Regions from separate parts of the Desulfitobacterium metallireducens DSM 15288 genome, predicted to be linked through region 1. Evidence: riboswitches for the same ligand, from Rfam matches in the RefSeq annotation. Region 1 holds a riboswitch; each other region holds the start of a gene.
What was found. A riboswitch is a leader RNA that binds a small molecule or an ion and turns the genes downstream of it on or off. The one in region 1 is predicted to bind cyclic di-GMP.
Positions count from the first base shown of each region.

Region 2: another riboswitch for cyclic di-GMP. It lies ahead of DESME_RS13460 (HD-GYP domain-containing protein); the one in region 1 lies ahead of DESME_RS03855 (Na+/H+ antiporter NhaA).
Region 3: another riboswitch for cyclic di-GMP. It lies ahead of DESME_RS00210 (methyl-accepting chemotaxis protein); the one in region 1 lies ahead of DESME_RS03855 (Na+/H+ antiporter NhaA).
Region 4: another riboswitch for cyclic di-GMP. It lies ahead of DESME_RS13120 (cell wall-binding repeat-containing protein); the one in region 1 lies ahead of DESME_RS03855 (Na+/H+ antiporter NhaA).

Region 1 covers NZ_CP007032.1:801,671-805,871, reverse strand. The annotation lists gene DESME_RS03870 (energy-coupling factor ABC transporter ATP-binding protein) at 1-108, shown strand, start outside; gene tsaA (tRNA (N6-threonylcarbamoyladenosine(37)-N6)-methyltransferase TrmO) at 167-787, shown strand; gene DESME_RS03860 (manganese catalase family protein) at 834-1,673, opposite strand; cyclic di-GMP riboswitch class I at 1,803-1,903, shown strand; gene DESME_RS03855 (Na+/H+ antiporter NhaA) at 1,979-3,178, shown strand; gene DESME_RS03850 (glutamine synthetase III family protein) at 3,378-4,201, shown strand, end outside.
Region 2 covers NZ_CP007032.1:2,771,099-2,775,299, forward strand. The annotation lists gene DESME_RS13450 (efflux RND transporter periplasmic adaptor subunit) at 1-176, opposite strand, end outside; gene DESME_RS13455 (DUF4395 domain-containing protein) at 340-738, opposite strand; gene DESME_RS13460 (HD-GYP domain-containing protein) at 842-1,903, opposite strand; cyclic di-GMP riboswitch class I at 2,028-2,113, opposite strand; gene DESME_RS15455 (DUF5667 domain-containing protein) at 2,416-3,504, opposite strand; gene DESME_RS15460 (polysaccharide deacetylase family protein) at 3,735-4,201, shown strand, end outside.
Region 3 covers NZ_CP007032.1:42,045-46,245, forward strand. The annotation lists gene DESME_RS00205 (methylenetetrahydrofolate reductase C-terminal domain-containing protein) at 1-1,328, opposite strand, end outside; cyclic di-GMP riboswitch class I at 1,549-1,637, shown strand; gene DESME_RS00210 (methyl-accepting chemotaxis protein) at 1,723-3,492, shown strand; gene DESME_RS00215 (heparan-alpha-glucosaminide N-acetyltransferase) at 3,502-4,191, opposite strand.
Region 4 covers NZ_CP007032.1:2,696,119-2,700,319, forward strand. The annotation lists gene DESME_RS13120 (cell wall-binding repeat-containing protein) at 27-1,460, opposite strand; cyclic di-GMP riboswitch class I at 1,534-1,617, opposite strand; gene DESME_RS13125 (HD-GYP domain-containing protein) at 1,634-2,725, opposite strand; gene DESME_RS16405 (hypothetical protein) at 2,849-2,971, opposite strand; tRNA gene DESME_RS13130 (tRNA-Leu) at 3,040-3,122, opposite strand; gene DESME_RS13135 (DUF5667 domain-containing protein) at 3,213-4,201, opposite strand, start outside.

The sequences.
Region 1 (4,201 bases):
GCCTGTCTTCCTCTTCTCTCTGATCGCCAGTTGCTCTTAGACGTTAACCTTATTCATACTCGTTCCCATTTTCATGTTGGAGCTGCACGTCAACACAGTGGATTATGACGTATTTCTCAGAATTGCACGATTCTTAACATGGATGAACGAAAGGCAGGTATTTTCAGTGAAGATTCAATTACAATCCATTGGTACTATTCATTCTCCTTATCTTCCAGGACTTCCAATCCCTCATCAACCCCCAGAAAACGCCCCTGGTGAATTCTGGATAACACTTGATCCAGAGTATCAAGCAGGCCTCGATCAACTACTAACTTACCGCTATCTTTATGTTTTCTTTTATTTAGACCAAATTAAAGAAAACATTAATCTTCATATTCATCCTTCCTGGGCACCGGAAATAGAAGTTGGCATCTTCGCCAGTCGTTCCCCCAAACGTCCCAACCCAATCGGCTTAAGCATCGTCGAGTTAAAGGGGATTGAAGGAAACGAAATTCTGATTTCTGGAATTGATGTCTATAATGGCACCCCGTTACTAGATCTCAAACCCTATATTCGTGCAATTGACCTCAAATCAGATGCTAATGATGGCTGGTTTGATCAGCTTCAGGATAAAGATCATTTAGTTGCACATATGTTAGGCCTTCAGCATGAGCATGAGCATGAGCATACTCATGTCCACAACCAGGAACACAGTCATAAACAGGCGCATCATACCCATGTTCCTTCTTCGCCTAAGCTTTCAAGAAGCCTGCGAGTAACTTCAAAAAAAACCTCTCAAAAATAAAAAGATAAAAAATTACCTCCGTATCATGATGCGGAGGTAATTTGATTTAATGCAGTGGAGAAGGAGATTGAGGCTTTGTCACTGGTGAAGGATTAGGGGACTGCGGTTGAGCAAATTGTGGATTGTTGCGAGTACGATCCGTATATCCTGGCCCTATCTCACCCGGGCTATCAGGTCCGCGATCCTTACCGTATTGAGCGGGTCCACCATATTTCTCGTTAGGATTTTCTTCATATTGAATCCCATTCCCTTGATTCCAAGGTCCCCGAGCATCTCCCATTCCCGTAGACAGGTTCATATACTTTTTCGAGAACTCTGAATCACGGAAATTCTTATTCACGCCTGTCCCTGCCAAAGTATTAATAGCTTGCATGAAGGAAAAGTTATGAGACTCTTCCCGACTAAGTAGGAAACGAACCATGTCTTTAACTCCAGCGTCATCTGTTTGTTGGAGCAACCGTTCATAAATCAATTTAGCCCTAAGCTCCGCTGTTGAATTAGAAGAGAGATCGGTATACAGGTCCCCAGTGGATTCAATATATGCCCCTGTCCAAGGAATTCCCATCGAATTCATCAAGGGAGGTCCCCCTGCCAAGAGTGCCATATGGAGTGCCGGAAAATCGCGAGAAATATTGTCTGTTGGTCCAAGAAGCAGCGAAATGCACTCGCCGACCATTTCTAAGTGGCTCATTTCTTCCGCAGCAATATCTTGAAGCATATCCCGTATTTTGGAATCATTACACGCTACACTTTGCGTCATGTATTGCATTGCGGCTTTAAGCTCACCATGGGGCCCACCAAATTGCTCGAGCAATAGATTCGCGAATCTCGGATCAGGCTGATCCACATGAACGGTATATTCCATATCTTTGATATGTTTGAACAACGCGAAACCCTCCTTCTCGAAGTTAAAATACAATCATGCTTATTTTCTGTAGAAAAATCAAATACTATCCAAAAAGAATTGCATCTGCAATCTGATTATTGTAGAATACTAATAATTGTATAATCTTTTATTGTGTTGGGGTAAACTTCGTGAAAGCGAAGGACGCTAAAGCTATGGGTCTACGGTTGATTACATGAGCAAACATCAGCTAAGATCGCCAAGCTACAAGTTTTTTGAACTTCTCAGGGGAGAGCGGTTCCTTTTTAGGACTGCTCTCCTTTTATTTTTTAAGGAGGGAATTAACTGTGACAGATCAAACAAGGAAAAGGATTAATTTCTTACAAGAATTTTCGATTCCCCTTATTGCAGGCGTAATAATGGCTTTAATCTGGGCCAATTTAACACCTGAAAGCTACAATCACTTTGTTCACAATAAATTATTCGGTAATTTCTCACTTCACTTTTTTGTCAATGATATTTTTATGGTCTTCTTTTTCGCTATGGCGACAGTGGAAATCACCCAAAGTCTATTACCCGGTGGGGACTTAAATCCCCTTAAACGGGCTATCAGCCCTATTATGGCAACCTTTGGTGGAGTTATTGGTCCAGTCGTTATTTATCTAGTTCTTAATCACTTTATGGGTAGCCCCGATTTTCTCAAAGGGTGGGGAATTCCTACTGCGACTGACATCGCTTTAGCCTGGCTAGTTGCCAGACTTGTCTTCGGAGCATATCATCCGGCTGTTTCCTTTTTATTATTATTAGCGATCGCAGATGATGGAATTGGTCTTTTAATCATTACCCTCTTTTATCCTGATCCGTTAAATCCAATAGCTCCTGTGTGGCTATTGTTTACGCTTACTGGAATGTTAATTGCTTACTTTTTGAGAAAAAAGAATGTTAAAAACTACTGGCCATATATTATCTTCGGAGGAACATTGAGTTGGATCGGTCTTTATTTAACCGGTATCCATTCATCGCTTGCCTTAGTCTTTATTGTTCCATTTTTGCCGCATCCTACAAAAGAGCAGGCCGGTCTGTTTGAAGACGATCCCGAAGATCCAGACCCTTCAACTTTAAAGGAATTTGAACACGATTGGAAAATCTTCGTCGATTTTGGGCTCTTATTATTTGGTTTGACGAATGCAGGTGTTCAGTTCTCGGGAATCAGTACAGTGACTTGGTTAGTATTTTTTGCCTTAGTCATTGGCAAAACATTAGGGGTCTTCACAATGGGTTCACTTTCCGCTTTAATCGGTTTTCCGCTACCTAAAGGAATGAATCATAAAGACCTTTTTGTTGCTGGGCTGGTCGCATCAATGGGACTTACCGTTGCCTTATTTGTAGCTGGTGTAGCCTTTACTGATCCAAGTCTTCAAGGAGCTGCTAAAATGGGTGCACTCTTTAGTGCTGGATCTGTATTTTTATCTTTTATTGCCAGTAAGTTGCTTAGAATTCAAAGAAAAGCAACTGAAGTCTCAAATACCCAACATAAACAGAATTAAGTTTTGAGCGTAATTCTGTATACATTTTCATTTGCCTTGAAATTCACTAGAAAATATGCTAATTTAATATTAACAATGGTTAGAGCAAAGGCGCTCTTAGAAGACTTTTCGAAAGTTGAGAAGTCTATAAGGGTGTCTTTTTCTGTTTTTATAACTTTATAGTAAATAATTAAAATATGCATAAAGGAAGGGATAAGAAATGGATATCTTCGGAGCTAATGTTTTTAACAACTCAGTAATGAAAGAACGCCTGCCTAAAAATACGTACAGAGCATTAAGGAAAACAATTGATGAAGGAACTCCTTTGGAGCCGGCAGTTGCTGATGTCGTCGCCAATGCCATGAAAGATTGGGCCCTTGAGAAAGGTGCAACCCACTTTACGCACTGGTTTCAACCGATGACTGGGGTCACCGCAGAAAAGCATGATGCCTTTATTTCTCCTACAGCTGACGGCAATGTTATTATGGAGTTTTCCGGAAAAGAACTCATTAAAGGTGAGCCTGATGCATCTTCTTTCCCTAATGGCGGAATTCGTTCAACCTTCGAAGCACGAGGTTACACTGCTTGGGATTGTACTTCTCCTGCCTTCTTGCATGAAGATGCTGGCGTCGTCACCCTTTGTATTCCGACCGCCTTTTGTTCCTACACTGGCGAAGCCCTCGACCGAAAAACGCCTTTATTACGTTCTATGGAGACCCTCAACAAACAGGCGCTTCGAATCCTACAGCTTTTTGGTAACACAGAGAGTAAGCGTGTCATTGCAACTGTTGGAGCAGAGCAAGAATACTTTTTGATTGATAAAAAGTTCTATATGCAAAGAACGGACTTATTGCTCACGGGACGTACGCTATTCGGCGCCATGCCTCCTAAAGGCCAAGAGATGGAAGATCATTATTTTGGGAGTATCAATGAACGGGTTACCGCTTACATGCAAGACGTCAATGTTGAGTTATGGAAACTCGGGATTCCCGCCAAAACACAACACAAAGAAGTCGCACCAGGCCAATATGAAATTGCTCCGAT
Region 2 (4,201 bases), 1.2 Mb from region 1:
CTGAAATTCGTCGTCTCTACCAGGGTTTGAACCGCAGCAGGTAACACTTCTACCGGTATGTATTGCTCCTCAACCGAGGTGGCCGCCGTTTTCTGGGAGCCGCATCCCCCTGTCAAGAGAAGAAGGCCCACTCCTATTGTAGCTACTAATAATCGTACATTTGTCTGTTTCTTCAAGCCCTTACATCCTCCTCATCCTCGAACCGACCGTTCGGTCACTCATGAGTATTATACAACTCACCCTAGGAGGTTCGTCAAGCGATTCTTTATGCGGGAAACGCATGAAAAAAGCAGAAAAAAAGCCACGAAGTATTCACTCCGCAGCTCAGTTTCCCTTGACTTAAAACTTTTTAACTTGCTTATAGAAAAAGGATCCCAAAGAGAGTCCGAACATCGCCAATAAGGCAAGTCCCGCGACAACTCCAGCAACAATATAGCCAGCCGATGCCCATCTCAGCTCAAAAAGTACAAAGGAGAGGGTCAATAAAACGACTGTTAATTGATTATCAAAACGAGTTAACTCGTATGCTTGCGTTGGAACACGATCAATCCATTGGCTAAAAAAGGGTTTCGCGAAAAGAATGAACAAATTCGCTTTCATACCAAAAAGAAGTCCAACCCCTTCAATCAACCATAATATCGCAATAAATAAAGGCAGCTGTTCAAAAAAGGCAAGAATAAAAAAGGCGATAATTCCAGTCTGATTTGCTCTGATATAAGGAATGGGGACGTCTTTCATAGCTCGAACTCCTTTTCCAAAGGTTATTTAACCGTATGCAAATAGGCTTATAGCTGCTTATCTGTTTTGTTAGTGTATTCTTTTTAGACTTTCTTGTCAAACCTCACTCGAAAATCGATTCAATAAACGTGGTCCGTTCCTTAACTAAGTCATATTCCTTTGCTTTGACCTGATTTAAATCTTGGCCCGCGAGTAAGACGCGCACAATCGGGCGCATCGGTAAGCTCTTATTTTGATCGACAACAATTCCAATCTCTCCCGTATTGAGCTTAACTGTACACCCCGTGGGATAAGCTGCAATATGTTTTAAAAAGGTAACCACCAAATCATGGGGGAACAACTTGTCTGAGCAACCCATTAAAATTTCACAAGCCTCATGAGGCAACATTCGCGTATGTCCCGGTCCGTCATTAACCATATTATCATAGAAGTCAGCGATCCCGACAATCTGGGCCAACTGATGAATTCCTTCTCCCTCTAACTTTCGGGGATAACCTGATCCATTCATTCTCTCATGATGTTGAAAAGCGATATGGGCACTTAAAAGATTTAGCTCCCGTTTTGAACGCAAAATATCGAACCCTAAACTCGTATGAGTTTTATAAAGATCCTCTTCCTTCGTCGTAAACGATTCGCGCTTGCGTAATAGCTCTTTCGGCAGCTTCACGGTTCCGATATCATGAAACAATGCGCCGATCGCTAAAGCCTCTAAGTTATTTTGATCCAGTCCTAACGCCTTACCTAAGACAATCGAGAGGACACAGACGTTGACCGAATGCGCAAAGATTTGATTATCATAGCTCCGCATATCCGTCAAGCTGATAAAAATCTCTTTTTGAAATAGGATATCCTCGATGATATTGTTCACAGCCTTTTTTACCTTGAAGCCATCAAAGTCTTTCCCCACTTGAACGGCTTGTCCAGAAAACTCTAGGGAGGCCATCGCTTCACGCCGATGTTCCTCAGTAATCACATCCTCAAGGACGATATCCTTTGTTTCCTCATCATCTACATAGACAATGTTTATCCCCAGGTCTCTTAAGCGCTCAATGTAGGAAGGAGTAAAAGCAATTCCCCTACCCAGCAAAACGCGACCATCATTAGCGTAGATGGTCCGCCCCAACACATCTCCTTGTTTTAACCGATTGATACTTAACTGGCGCACTAAAAATCTTCCTTTCATGTCATATAAAGCTTCTATCTCGAAATCGTTTCTATCTCAAAATTCCCTCAGAAATAAAAAAATCGCAAGCAACAGGCAGGCGACAATAGCTCAGTATTAAAACGCTTTCGGTGGCTTGGCAGTCATCAGAAGAACTCTGGAAGACCCATAGCTTTGCGTCCTTGGCTTTCGCCAAGTTTGCTCTTGTCGATGTCCTATATTTATATAATATCATCAATTTCCAACTTAAAATAGACGTAAAATAGATCAATTCCCATTATTTCGTCATAATAATACTAATTTCATCAAGTTCCATAATTTATAAGGAACTAAAGCGAAGGAAAACTCCCCAAAAAGACGTATAATTCCTCGAGAGGGCTAGTTTAGGGAGAACTAGTTTTCCTCTTTCTCATGTAGTTGGTTTCTTTTTGGGGTCCTCGTCAGGAGGACCTTTTTTTTGCCATAGAAAAACGAAAGCTCGACCACTTTTGGTCGAGCTTTTTGCTTACCGTTGTTTAACGTTCGTTGTCTTCGCTTTCTTGTGCTTTACCAGAATTTTGATTTTTCCCCTTTGAGGCCGCATTTTCTCGCCCTTGTCCGTTATTTTCCTTCGGAGCGACTTGTTTTTGTTCGGGTTGCTTTTGTTCTACTTCCTTTTGATTCTGTTCTAACTGTTTATTTTCTACTTCCACTCCGTCATTTTGCTCTTCAAGTTTTTCTTGTTCAACAAGCTCAGTTTTTTCTTTAGGTTCCGCTTGTTTTAGCTGACCATTCGCATTCGCTTTGCTATTATCCGTTACCGACATGGTGGCTACTGATGTATCCGTTGCCACTGTGACAGGCTCCGCTGAATTTACGGCGTCAGATTCAAGACTATTCTGAAGTTCATCCAAAGAATCTTGTTCTTCTTGCGTTAATTCGCTCGTCTCGACATTTTTAGTCGCTTTTCTCAGCTCTCTAGCAAGTTCGATTTGATCTTTCTTCTCCATCTTGGCGATACTCTTTTCCATGGACCGAACAATGTTAAGAGCGACTTTTTCCGAGGCCTGAGGAGGCAGTTTATCTAAGAGACCCCCTAACGTTTGAATATTTTGAGCATGGGATTGACTCAGGGCTAACTCAAGTTTCTGAGCTGTTTCTGAATCCGTTGCCGTAAGATCGTTTAAAAAAGCTTGGGCTTCAGTTAACTTTTGCGTATAACCCTCCATGGCTGTTTGCGCCTTTTCAGTATCTCCGCTCTCAATCATGATCTCAGCTTCAGCCATTTTTTCTAAGGATTGCTTCTCTAAGAGCTGTGCCTTTGCCGCAGGATCGGTTGTTAATATCACTTGAAGCTTAGCGATTAGTTCGGTTAGCCAATAAAAAGGAGAATCAGGGAGAGTCCCCGGGTCCACGATGTCTCCGTTCGCATCAACCACTGGGTCAAGGCCCGTGCTACTGGTCGTATCTGTCGCACCCGTGGTGCTTGTCGTATCCGTAGTCGCTGTTGTACCTGTAGTCCCTGTCGTAGCTGTACCATCTACGGCCAAAGCTAATGGAGCACTCAGAGGGAGCGTACAAAGGGATAACGATAATGCAAATGCTAAAGCCTTAATTTTTTTCATCTTAGCCACTTCCTTTTAAATAACACTTTATTACACTTTTCCTTTATGATGTCATTATAGAACTATAAAATGACTAAAAATACCCTATTTTCGCAAATCGGGAGAATAAGCCTAACCAAACAGGACCTTTGGACTATCCCATAATATCCTAACTTATTTTGACAAAATGAGGGAAATTAAATTATCATACAATTAGTGCAATTGATTACATTTGAACCGGAGGAATCCTCGTGAAAAAGAAGTCATTCCTGTTAATAACGCTAATAGCGCTACTCAGTATTGTCGTTACCCTAAAATTTGTAAGCGGATCCTTCTTTAAAAACGATCCCTCTTCAGCCATCTCTGTAGAAGCACAATCAACCGACGTACAAGAAACTAGCGCTTCAATTTCCACTGCGCAACCCTCTACGGACCCATCAACTCCTCCAGCCTTTACCGAAAATCAGAAAAAAGCCCTCAGTCTATATGACCAAGGGCTTAAACTCTATTATGAGCGGCAGTTTGTTTCTGCCTTAGACCTCTTTAATGAAGCCTTAACTTTAGACCCAAACTGCTATCAAGCTTTAAATGGCAAAGGAGCAACTTACGCTTTTCAGGGCCGCACAAACGAGGGAATTGTCTTGATTAAACAAGCCCTTGAGCTGAAACCCGATTTTGTATATGCCCATTTTAACTTAGGCTTAGCCCACGAACTGGC
Region 3 (4,201 bases), 760 kb from region 1:
TGAAAGCTTCCGCCACAGGCCCCGTTACGTTGATTTTTAGGGCATTGGGACATGGGGCAAAGATAGGCCATATCCAGTAAAGCACAATCGCCACAATCCTTACAGTCATTCGAGATCACTTTAATGACATGTTCTAGACTATGTTTACGGGGGTTCTTTCGTGCTTTATAAATACTTCTCATAATTGGGAAAAAGGCTTGATTGGGAGTAAAGATAAGGCTGTGCATTAGACGCAAGGCACGGAAGCTTGCTCCGACAGGAGCATTAAGCGGGAGATTCTTTCGATCAACAGGGATTGTTGTATTGAGTCCTGTCTTCTCATCTTTTTCATAATAATAAAATCCACCCGGGATAGGATAATCAAATTCACGAATAAGATCCATCCATTTTGAACTGAGTTCTTCACCCTTATTAATAATGTACTCAACTTGTTCGTATTTAACGTTATTTCCGCCGATGTGTACTCCAGCAAAGCCCATCCCCTTCATGATCGCATACATTTTGGCCGCTCTGAGTAGGCGGGCGCTTAACCCTTTATCTTCAGCTTTTTTTTCTTGATCTAGTTCAGCTAAGAGTTTATCAGTGACAACACAGCCCGGAAGTTTATTCTGGTTCATGATCCGAGCGGCTCCATAAGGAAGAATGTAAATATTACCGATGATAGGAATATTTAAATCATTTAATTTTATAAACTGAAGGACTTCATGAAATTTACGGGCATCATATCCAAGCTGAGTCACTATAAATTCAGCTCCGCTGGCTATTTTCTTTTTCATTTTAAAATATTGAACCATCTGCTCCGCTTCAGTTGCTTTGAAGGGAGAGACAGCGGCTCCGGCAAAGAAATCACTCGGTTGGTGACGGATGATTCCTTTCATTCCGGGATACTCCAAGCCATGGTTCATTTCACCGATCAATTCAACACCATGAGTTGGATCAAGATCGAAAACAGGCTTAGGTCGCCCTTGGAAACCTGACTCGGTGTAGTCTCCGGTCATGACTAAAAGATTACGGACTCCAGCACGATCAAGTGCATAAAGTTGACTTTCCATTTGGTTACGGTTTTTGTCTTTACATGTAAAGTGGACGAGAGGTTCAATCCCTAGTTTTAAGATCTCTTCACCTAAATAGTCTGCAAGCATCGCTGGATTTCCGCCGGGATTATCAGTGATAGTTAAGGCATGGACCTTTCCTCCTTTGGCTGCTTGTTCAGCAGCGAGGAGGGCACTTTCTTGGGCTTTCTCTCGAGCGCCTCTACCGGGAACTAATTCCCAGGTTACAGACATCGTTTTCTTATCGAGCAGAGACTCCTTAAATCGGTTTTCCATCCTTTTTCCCCTTTCCTACCCTTCCCTTGGTCGAAGTAAAACCTTTGATGACCTGTTTATATACTTTCTTTAATTGTAGTACAATTTGGACAATTCTTTCAATAGAACTCCCAAAGTTTTATTTTGCAATTATTAGAAATAATTGTTGAAATTCTTAACCAATAAGGTGATAATAAAAGAGAAAGTCGAAAATTAAGATAATTATGAGATTATTTCAAAACATTTGTAAAGGCAAACTCAGTGAAAGCCGAGGACGCAAAGCTACGAGTCTAAAGCCTCGGCAGAGGTAAAGATAGTCGGGTTGCCATGTTAAAGGATACGACGAATTGATCCTTGTTTTGGCAACGCCATACAGGGATTTATTTTTTTAAAAAAGTTAAAGGGGACGAATAAATTGAAAAAAATTAAGTCTAAGTTTATCGCTTCGTTTTTGCTCATAGCCATGATTATGGCTGCCTTTGTTGGAGGGTACAGTGTCTATAGTCAAGTTCAACTCGTGGATAATGAAATTCAGGATTATCGAGAAACTTTATTTCAGGAATATGATGCTATGATGAAGGCACAAGTTGAAACAGCTACGAGTTTAGTACAAAATGTTTATAATGAACAGCAAAAGGGGTTACTGACAGAGGAGCAGGCTAAAGTGAAAGCGGCTAATCTCGTTCGTGACTTGCGTTTTAATGGGAGCAACTATTTTTGGATCGATACGACAGAAGGCATAAATGTTGTTCTTTTAGGAAGAGATACAGAAGGGAAAAGCCGTCTTGCATCTAAAGATCCCAACGGGGTTGAATATGTAAAAGAATTTATTAAGAATGGGCAGCAAGAAGGTGGGGGTTACAGCGATTATCAATTTGCTAAACCCAATGAAACACAACCGCTACCGAAAAGAGGATACACGCTCCTTTTTAAACCCTATAATTGGGTTATCGGTACCGGGGACTGGGTCGATAATATTGAGAAAAGTGTGAGCGAGAAACAAGCTACATACCAGGCAGATATGCGTAAACAGGTAGGGATTAACGTAGGAATTATTCTGGTCGCGTTAGTTGCAGTTATTGCTTTTGCACTTTATTTTAGTCGTAAAATATCCCGACCCATTATCGAGGTAGCAGAGGAGAGTAAAGCTGTTGCCAATGGGGATTTCACTCGAGAAAAGCTGAATGTGTCTTCAAAAGATGAGTTGGGCGATTTAGCGGATTCTTTCAATAAAATGTCAGATAGTTTGCGTGAGCTTGTTCAGAGAGTTTCCCAAGCCTCCTCACAAGTTGCAGCTACTTCTCAAGAGTTAACCGCTGGAGCCGAGCAATCTGCTCAAGCTTCCAGTGAAGTTGCCGTTTCAGTAACAGAAATGGCTCAAGGCGCGGAAAAACAAAAGACGACGGTCGATGAAGTAGCAGCTGTAGCTGAGCAGCTCGCTGCGGGTGCGGAACAAATTCAAGCAAATACAGGAAATGTTGTTAGTTTTGCAGAAAGGACAGCACAATCAGCAGATGAAGGTCGTACTGCGATTACGACAACGATAGAACAAATGAAACAAATCCAGTCTGTGGTGAACCGTTCTGCTGAAATCACACTTCAATTGGGCGAGAGATCTCAGGATATTGGCAAGATTGTGGATACCATCTCGGCCATTGCTGATCAAACAAACTTACTTGCGCTGAATGCCGCGATTGAAGCAGCTCGGGCTGGCGAACAAGGAAGAGGGTTTGCTGTAGTTGCAGATGAAGTTCGCAAATTAGCTGAACAATCACAAGAAGCAGCGAAGGAAATTGCGCATTTAATTGCCAGTATGCAACAAGATACAGAGAAAGCCGTTAGTGCCATGAATAATGGGACTTCTGTCGTAGAAACGGGATCCAAGGTCGTAGCCCAAGCCGGAGAAGCCTTTGAAGAAATTGCACAACAAATCGAAAAAGTTGTGGCTCAGGTCAAAGGGATTTCAGAGGAAATGGAGCAAATGACCCAAGGAAATGAACGAATTGCTTCTTCTGTACGCGATTTGGATCAGATCAGTCGGGTTATTGCTGATCAAACTCAGAATGTATCTGCTTCTTCAGAAGAACAAGCCGCTTCGATGGAGGAGATCGCCTCTTCAAGTCAGCTCCTAGCGAAGATGGCTGAAGAACTAGACCAGTCTTTAGCTAAGTACAAGATCAACTAAGCATAGGAGTTAAAAGAAAGTCTTTTGCACTAGGAATAAAATAGACAAAAGAATAGGCTGATGGATAAGATAGATGAGCAAAGAATGTTTGCTCATCTTTTCTATTATAGACGGTAAAGAATAAGAGGCCTGTAAATCAGAAGAAACATACTTAAACCGGTAGAAAAGGATTCCTAAAGCTGAAACTCCACTATAAGGAAAGAAAGGATAAATATCGATCGTTGAAAATCCAGGGTAATATACTCCTAAAGGGAGAAGCCAAGGTCCTGAGATATACGTGTTAGATAAAACGAATCCCAAGATTAGGGCAAAGAGTGAGTAGAAGCTTAAAAAAGCCGTTGAACGTTTTTGGAGAAAGGGATAAAGAAGAGCCATCACCCCCAGAAAATGGAGTATTCCAAAGCGGATATAGGACTCGGGCATTGCGATATAGGTAAGTAAGGTGATAATCAGAGCCCAGGATAAGATTTTGACAGCATTGCGGAATGGATGGTGACTGAAACCGCTACTCACTCCTGCTAGGAAGATAAACAAGACGGCCGAAATCTTTCCTTCTACAAACCAATACCAAGAATCGACCTGAACTGGGGCAGAAGTGAAGAAATCCAAGTCATAAATAAAATGGTAGAGAATCATAAGAATGAGGGCAAGGGCTCGTAATAGATCGATTTCGGGAATTCGAGAGGCGGTATTTTTCAAATTAACACCT
Region 4 (4,201 bases), 1.3 Mb from region 1:
GATACAAGTGGTGCGGGAGACAGGACTTACATATTGATGTAGAATGTTACGCCTACATTTCTATCATATTTAATTCTTACGATTTTACCATCTAGAGTATAATCCTTATTTACATTACTCGTATCTTCCCAAGCAAGAGGAAGAATTAGTGAAGCCAAATAATCAGATTGTCCCGGAAGGAAGAATTCCCAAAGATGTTTCGCTGTGTTTTGCATAGACTCATTTTCTAAATCTTTAACAAGCATTGTTCCTTTGTCTGAATCTCCTGTAGGTGAGCTAACATAGATAGCATCCATGGATTCACCAAATTTTGTTGTTCCGTAAAAGATATATTCACCGTTAGTTTGTTTAATCATACCTAATTGAGTTGCTAATTTATCTAAAGGCTTATCTGAACTGATAACAGTTTGTCCTTGTAAATATTTTGCTGTATCACTAACAGCTAAATCGGAAACCACAGCGGGTCCACCAAAGGATACAATATCAGGAGTGACATTTGCCGTATGCAGTTGTTTAAAATAATCGGCAATTGCAGGAGGGAGTGAAGAAGAAGTACTGTTCACTAAAACAATCGGGTCTCCTGTAAGGGAGGCTAAAGCACTTCCTGCAAGAGCATCAGGGAAATTATTGCCCGAGGCAAGGTATAAATTTTCGGGATTTAAGGAAAAGGTTTTAAGAATTTGTCCTGCAGTCTCGTAACGGTCAGCACCCGAGAGACGAGTAATTGAGGTACTAGGAACAAGAGACTGAACTTGAGCCTTGATACTCTCAGGAACAGCTCCAATCCCTCCTATAATGTAAACCTGGGAAGGTTGGTCACTGGTCAAGAAATCTTTTACTCCTTGAGGCATTCCTTCTGACCCAACTAAAAGAATGGGGTATCCTTTACTACTGGCAATACTCGAAATGCTCAAAGCATCTGGAAAATTTTCTCCAGAAGCAATGACGACGGGTGTATTTTTAGGGGCATTGATTTTTTGAGTAATTAAGTTGTTTGTATCGAATCGGTCTTGACCGCCAATTCGTTCAATATTCGAGAACCCTGCTTGATTGAGTTGGTCGATAAAGTCTCGTCCGAGAACCCCCGCTCCCCCGATAATGTGAACTGTTCCCGACTTGTTAAGATGTTGTTTGATATAGTCCATAGCTTCGGTTGAACTCTGAGCCGTACTATCGGCAAGAAGAATGGGAGCATTCAGTTTCTTGGCTAATACACTAGCGGATAGAGCATCGGGAAAGTTATTCCCTGAAGTCAAAATGACATCATTAGCTGTGCCGTTATTCAGTTGTTCTGAAATCGCTTTAGCGGTCTGGAATCGGGATGTACCAAACAGGCGTTGAACAGCAGCCCCTTGTACTCTAACGGCTTGGGCTGTCTCAGCCTGGACAGGAATGCTTCCAAGGGTCATGGAAGTAAGGAAAATCGGAAGTGCAAGCCCCAATATTATTTTCTTTTTCATCAATTACTCCTCCGCTTCTTTAAAATCATTTATTTCTTTTTTCCATCATGACGGCAATCTTTCTCATTACACAATTAGCGACCTGGCAATCGTCAGCCACACTGGACGACCCATAGCTTTGCGTCCCTGACTTTCGCCAGGTTTGCCTTTGTCATTGTTTTTATATGATTTTCTCATTCTTCAAACTCCACCCGTTCTATAAAGCGCGTCGAATCTTGCATTAAGTTTACATAAGTATCCTGATGGAGACATCTTCCTTCCCTATCAAACAGCAAGTGAATAAGAGGTCGGATTGGCTTTTGGATAGGTACAGCTATTACCACCCCAACTTCACCTGTGTTTAGGGAAATTCTTGTGTTTTCGGGATAGAGGGTTAACGATTCTTTTAAAGCTTGAACCACTTTCGGATTAAAGTCTTTCCCTGATTCAGCAATAATCATTTCCAATGCATGATAAGGAGGCAACCCTTTTCGGTACGGTCTGTCCGCGGTCAAGGCTTCAAAAACATCAGCGACTGCTACAATTTGGGCATTCCTGTGAATATCATTTCCTTTCAATCCATAAGGATATCCCAATCCATTCCATCGTTCATGATGTTCTTTAATTATTGCCACAACACCCGGTAATAATGGGGTGTTTATTAACAATCCTTCGCCTATTAACGGATGTCGTTTCATGATTGCAAATTCTTCTTCTGTTAAACCTGCAGGTTTGTTAAGAATCGCCCTGGGTATTCTTAGTTTCCCTAAATCATGAAGGAATGCTCCCAAGGTTAAATCTCTAAGTTCTTTCTCTTCATACCCTAAACGCGTTCCTATGAGTGCAGAAAGCAATGCGACGTTAATGACATGTTTAAAAAGCTCATAATCATTTTTCTTAAATAAACTATAATTTAGTCTACCCGAATAAAAATCCATATGAATATCTTGTACCGAGAATTTATTGAGAATTTCTTCTACAAATTCTACTGTCTTTTCAATCTGTTCAGCTTCAATCATCCTTGCTTCATGATAAATACTCCATAAAGAACCAACGAGATTGACGTAGCCATCTTTCGGAATCTTTTTGATATTCTTTGTTCGGTGTATCAAAGAATTGTGGTTTTGTAGCACATAAACTTCATGATTTTTGATGCGTTTACGTATGCTTTCATTAATGAAAAGACCTTTTTTTAGTAACAAATTCCCTTTTGGATCAAATAAGTCTGCACATGCTGTCTCATTCAAAAATGAACTTGGACTTAACCTTTTCTTCACCAAATCCATTAAAAATATCCCTTCCTTGTTCAATCTCAAACATTTTACTTTAAAATAATCTTAAAGTAGTAGGATTTACATCGATTTCTACTATATCACAATATTCCCCATATTTTTTACTTTTTTTTCGAATTATTCCGACATATTTCTTACTATAAACAGCTTACGCATTGCTAATAAATTCCCCTCTGGGGAAATATTCAATATCTCATCCCACTGAAACTCTTTGTTGATTTTCCTTATTCTTTTCGACATAAAAAATCCTCCTTTTCCGTTCATCATTCAAACGGTTAAAGGAGGATTTTATTATATACGTATATAAGTGGTGCGGGAGACAGGACTTGAACCTGCACGGTTACCCGCTGGTACCTAAAACCAGTGCGTCTGCCAGTTCCGCCACTCCCGCATCTTTGTCCAAGCCCGTAGAAGAGCCGAACAAATAATATTGTAACGTATTTCTCTCAGATTGACAAGACTTTAATATTGTTATTTTTTGTTAATCTTTGTTTTGATTATTTTTGTTTTTATTATCTTGATCCCCGTGTTCCTTCTCAGTAGAAATCTTTTCAGATTGATTTAATTGAGTTTGTTGTGTTGGCTGTGCTTGTAGAGTTTGTTGTTGCTCCATATTTAAATCTTCTTGATCTTCTTTATCTTGCTCCTCTTTATTAGATTCGTTACCATTTGTAATATGCTCAGCTTTCTTTAACCCAAGATCCACTTGGAATTGCTCGAGAGCTTGCTTTTCTTGTTTTTTCAATTGCGCTTGATTCTGAGTTTCGGTCATATTTGTTGTGTTATCTACGTTAGAAGTTTGTACAGTGGTTGTAGTTGTAGAATCGGCTGTATTGTCACGATCATCAGTACGGCCGTCCATTTTTTCAGCTTTGGTCACGGCCTTTTCAACTGAGCGAACAATATTCAGTGCAAGTTTTTGAGCCGCTTGAGGTGGGAGCTTTTCTAACAGGTTTCCTAGAACCACCATGTTATTGCTGTTGACTTGGGTCAAAGCAGCTTGAACCTTTTGGGCCGTTTCAGAATTAGGATCCTTAACTTGATCTAAGAACATTTGAGCCTGCTCAATCTTTTCGTTGTATACAGTGAGTGTCTTCTCGGCTTTATCCATATCGCCCTTCTCAATCATGACTTTCGCTTCTGCTAAATTTTCTACAGCCTGTTGTTCGACAACTTCAGCTTTTTTCACGGGATCAAAGGTTAGCGCAACTTGAAGTTTGCCGATCAACGTTTCGAACCAATACAAAGGAGAATCCGGTAAAGTTCCAGGGTCAACTGTTTCACCATTCTGATCCTGCACCGTTGTCGCAGCAGGGTCTTCTGTCGTTACTGTAGCATCAGTTTGAGTTGAAGAGGTTACCGTAGAAGGATCGCTAGATTGAGTGGTTGTCAAGGTAACAGTTGATGTCCCTGTCGGCAATGTCTCAGCCATTACCAGGCCAGGAGCAACTGGGAATGATAAAAGAGCAG